DNA from 2 places in the Sporanaerobacter sp. genome. Region 2 is predicted to be linked to the other one. Evidence: a T-box and tRNA genes for the amino acid it is inferred to sense, from the RefSeq annotation. Region 2 holds a T-box; the other holds one or more tRNA genes.
What was found. A T-box is a leader RNA that pairs with one kind of tRNA and senses whether it is charged. The one in region 2 lies ahead of argS (arginine--tRNA ligase), so its partner is inferred to be a tRNA-Arg.
Positions count from the first base shown of each region.

Region 1 (2,472 bases), 420 kb from region 2:
AATGGGTATTTTTGTATTAGAAAATGAAAATACTAGAGTTCATATAAATAATACAGAAATGAATATATGTGGAGTAAATTTTTATATAGATAAAAATGATTATAAAAATTCATTAGATGGGATAGATGAAAAAAGCTATACTATATTGCTTTCTCATTCCCCTAATAGACCTATATCCTATTCTGAAGGCAAGGAAGATTTAATTCTTGCAGGGCATACCCATGGAGGACAGGTTAGATTTCCTATAATTGGAGCTATAGTGGCACCAGGACAAGGATATTTTCCAAAACATGATAAAGGATTGTTTAAAATAGGGAATACTACCTTATATATAGATAGTGGTCTTGGGAATAGTGTATTTCCTATTCGATTTTTAAATAGAATTCAAATAAGTAATATTGCCATAAAAAAGGGGTATAAATAATTTAAAATAATCTTATGAGGGGTGTTGCTTATGAAAAAAGCTATATTAGGAATTCAAGTTGGTGGAAGAAGTGATACTGCATTAGAACTTCAAAGAATACTCACTGAATATGGCTGTTATATCAAAACACGTGTGGGAGTTCATGATACTGATCCATCTAAAAAGATTTGTAGTGAGATGGGTATTATATTGTTAGATTTTGTAGTAGGAGAAGATGAAAAACTTGCTGAATTTGAAGAAGCATTGGAGAAAATAGATGGCATAGTAGTTAAAAAGATGGAATTTGATATGTAAATGTATTTGACCAAAGGACTAATTCCATTTATAATGGAATTAGTTCTTCTTGCGCCCTTAGCTCAGTTGGATAGAGTCGCTGACTTCGAATCAGTTGGTCGGGGGTTCGAGTCCCTCAGGGCGCGCCAATATTCATATTATAATCTCATTATTGTTGATTAAGTTTATTGTTTTGATTTAGGTAATCTAATCTACCTTCTAAATATTGAAGATGATTGTCTATTTCAGAAGTCATTCTTTCATACATTTGTTTTGCTTGTTGATCTTCAGTTGCTTGTGCCATAGTAGCGTAACAGCATGAATTAGCATCAGCAATAGATATACTCAAAATTTTTTATATAAAAATATATTTTTATATTCACACTTTAAATTTTGTCATATTTAGGTCTTTGCCAAAATATTATTTATATATAATAAAAATATGGTGGTGAAGATATGTATGACAATTTTATGACCCCAGATGTTTTAGGCACTTTTACAGGGCTGGTAGTTGCTACTAGTATCATAGTACAGTTTACCAAAGGTTTCGTAAAGAAAGGCTTTGGAGATGGTGCCGTAAGACTTTATACTTTTCTTATATCCCTTATATTGACTTTCGTATTTGCAAAATCAGGTAATGGAGTTCAAGGTGTGGTACTTACCATAATAAATGCTATATTGATTTCATTTGCTGCTATGGGTGGCTATGAAGTGGTATCTGATCCAAGAGCAGAAAAACAAAAAATAAAATAGAAACAAAATTGTGAATGGTTTGACCGGAACATATATATAATTTTTAGATATATGATTTTTAAAAAAAAGGTTTCCTTAAATTTAATGATTTCAATGGAAGCCTTTTTTGTTTTTTCTATTGACACTGGGTGTGCATTGGTGTACTATATAGTTAGTGCACTAACATACAACGATATTCACGGAGGTGAAAAAATGGAATTTGATGATAAGCTACCTATCTATATACAGATAATGAATTATATAAAAAAGAAAATAGTTTCAGGGGAAATAAACGGAGGTGATAAATTGCCATCAGTTAGAGAACTTTCATCAGAATTAAAGGTAAATCCAAATACAGTCCAGAGGACTTATCAAGAACTTGAAAGAGAAAATCTAGTCTTTACTCAAAGAGGAATGGGGACTTTTGTCATAGAAGATACAGAAATAATTAAGAATTTGAAAAAAAGTATGGCATTAGACATTGTCAACAACTTTATTTCCGAAATGAAGGAATTGGGTTTTGAATATAAAGAGATAGTTGAAATAATATTGGACAACAAAAAAAAGGAGGAATAGAAATGGGCAACTTAGTCGAAATTAAGGGTTTGTCAAAGAATTATTTGAGTAAAAAAGCACTAAACAATTTAAGTTTAGATATTGAAAGTGGAAAAGTAGTAGGAATACTTGGACCTAATGGAAGTGGAAAGACTACACTTATAAAAATACTCACTGGACTTTTAAGGCAGTCTAAAGGAGAAGTATTTATAGATGGGCACAATGTAGGGGTATATACAAAATCTATAGTATCGTATTTGCCAGATAGAAATTTTTTGTACAATTGGATGACGATAGATGATGCTTTTAAATTTTACAAAGATTTTTATTCTGACTTTGATGAAAATAGGGGAGAGAAGCTTCTCGATTTTATGAAGCTTGAAAAAAACATGAAGATAAGCTCTTTGTCAAAGGGTATGAATGAAAAATTAAATTTGACTTTAGTATTGTCTAGAAGAGCTAAGCTATATATACTAGATGAACCAATT
Region 1 covers NZ_CP181252.1:437,844-440,315, reverse strand. The annotation lists gene ACFWUA_RS02150 (metallophosphoesterase) at 1-424, shown strand, start outside; gene ACFWUA_RS02145 (hypothetical protein) at 455-718, shown strand; tRNA gene ACFWUA_RS02140 (tRNA-Arg) at 770-846, shown strand; gene ACFWUA_RS02135 (DUF1657 domain-containing protein) at 867-1,001, opposite strand; gene ACFWUA_RS02130 (hypothetical protein) at 1,154-1,450, shown strand; gene ACFWUA_RS02125 (GntR family transcriptional regulator) at 1,643-2,005, shown strand; gene ACFWUA_RS02120 (ABC transporter ATP-binding protein) at 2,008-2,472, shown strand, end outside.
Region 1: it has a tRNA-Arg gene. The T-box ahead of argS (arginine--tRNA ligase) is inferred to sense a tRNA for this amino acid. The anticodon was not compared.

Region 2 (2,472 bases):
GCTCTTGCATGAGCATATTGAACGTATGGTCCTGTTTCTCCTTCAAAACTCAAAGTCTTATCCCAAGAAAAAACATAATCTTTTATTCTACTATTGAACAATTCTTGAAACACAATAGCTCCAATTCCTACTTGTCTTGCTACTGTTTCTTTATCTTCTAGATTAGGATTTCTTTCATCTATTATATCTCGGGTTTTTTCAACAGCTTTTTTGAGAACATCTTCTAAAAATACTACCTTCCCTTTTCTAGTAGACATAGTTCCTTCTTCAAGGCTAACCATTCCAAAAGGTACATGAATACAATCTTTTGCCCAATCATATCCCATTAATTCTATGACCTTTTTCCATTGTTTAAAATGAAGTATTTGTTCTGACCCCACTACATAAATGTTTTTATAAAAATCAAATTTTTCTTTTCTATAGATTGCTGCTGCTATATCTCTTGTAATATAAAGAGTAGAACCGTCACTTTTTCTTATTAGAGCAGGAGGCATATTGTACTTTTCCAAATCTACTATTTCAGCACCTTCTGATTTTACTAATAAATTTTTTTCTTCTAATTCCTTAATTACTCTTGGCATTTTATCTGAATAAAAACTTTCTCCAGTAAAATAATCAAATTTTATGCCTAACAAATCATAAACTTTGTTAAATTCTTTTAAGCTTATTTCTCTCATCCAACGCCACAACTCCAAAGCTTCTTCATTTCCGTCTTCAAGCTTTTTAAACCAACTCCTAGCTTCATCATTTAAATTGTCATTTTTTTCTGCTTCTTCATGGAATTTAACATATAATTTTAAAAGTTCATTTATAGGATCTTTCTCTATAACACTCCTATCTCCCCAATTCTTGTAAGCCACAATTAACTTACCAAATTGGGTTCCATAATCTCCTAAATGATTAATAGCTATAGTTTTATAACCCAAAAAGCTATATATTCTATATAGTGCATGACCTATTATAGTAGTTCTTATGTGGCCAATATGAAAAGGTTTTGCAATATTAGGTGAGGAATATTCGACAATAACAGTTTTCCCCTCCCCAAGAGTTGAAGAACCATACGTTTCATTTTTACTTTTTACTTCATCAAGAACTGTCCTTGCAAGAACTTCTTTATTGACAAAAAAGTTCACATATGGACCTACATTTTCAATTCTCTCAAAATATTCATTTTCCCTAATTTTATTTGCAATTTCTTCTGCAATTAAATTTGGTGCTTTTCTAAAAGTTTTAGCTAATTTAAAACATGGAAAAGCATAATCTCCCATATCATAAGATGGTGGAATCTCAATCAACGACTCGATTTCATCAATGTCCAAACCGCTATCTATTTGAGATATTAAATTAACTGCTTGATTTTTAAAATCTATCATTTTTATCCTCCTTAAGTATTTTTTTAGAAAAAAAACTCTCATCTCCATAAAGAGACGAGAGTATATCCCGTGTTACCACTCTAGTTGGCAATTTGCCCACTCATGACTTTTAACGCAATTGCGTAACATCCTACTATTTTTTTCAGATGTTATTCTCCAAGGCTCTCTTCAAGTATATCTTCGTATTGGGCTCTCACCATCCCCAATTCGCTTTGACAAAACAATATACCCTACTATCCCTTTCACAGAATTATCTATTATATAATTATTAATTATAAATATACAATACAATCATCATTATTTCAAGGGCTTATTTAAGTTCTACCACCGTAACTCCACTTCCTCCTTCACCATACTTACCTAATCTATAAGACTTTACATGTTTATGACTTTTTAGAAGACCAGTTATTCCTTCTCTTAAAACTCCTGTACCTTTCCCATGAATTATAAATACTTCTTTCAATCTTGCTAGATAAGCATCATCTAAATACTTATCTAAATCTAACAATGCTTCATCTAAAGTTTCCCCTCTCAAATCCAACTCATTTTTTATATTTTGGGATTTATTCTTAATTATATTTTTAGTACTTACTTGTGATTGTATTGTTTTTTCTTCTTTAGCCCTTTTCAAATTAGATATATGAACTTTTACCTTCATAATACCTACTTGAACATTTACATTTCCATCAGCATCCGCTTGAGAAAGTACAGTTCCATATTGTCCTAATGATAGTATTTCTACTGTTTCTCCTTCTTTTAAATTTTTAGGAGGTTTATTGTTCTTAACTTTCAGCAAATTACCTGATAAATCTTTTTCTACTTCATTAAGATTTTCTTTTAATCTATCTTGGGCTTCCTGAATTTTCTTATTCTTTTCTTTTTCTATTTCAATAGAAATATCTCTTAATTCATCAACTATACTGTCTGCTTCTTCTTTTGCCCTTTTAATTATAATTCTTGCTTCTTCTTTTGCCTTTCTAATTATATCTTCTCTTGCATTTGAGGTTTTTTCCTTTTCTCTAGTCAATTCTTCTTTTAATTTTTCAATTTCTTCTCTCAATTTTTCTGTTTCAATTTTGTTTTCCTCAACTATTCGCCT
Region 2 covers NZ_CP181252.1:13,410-15,881, forward strand. The annotation lists gene argS (arginine--tRNA ligase) at 1-1,373, opposite strand, end outside; T-box leader at 1,421-1,628, opposite strand; gene ACFWUA_RS00125 (endonuclease MutS2) at 1,684-2,472, opposite strand, start outside.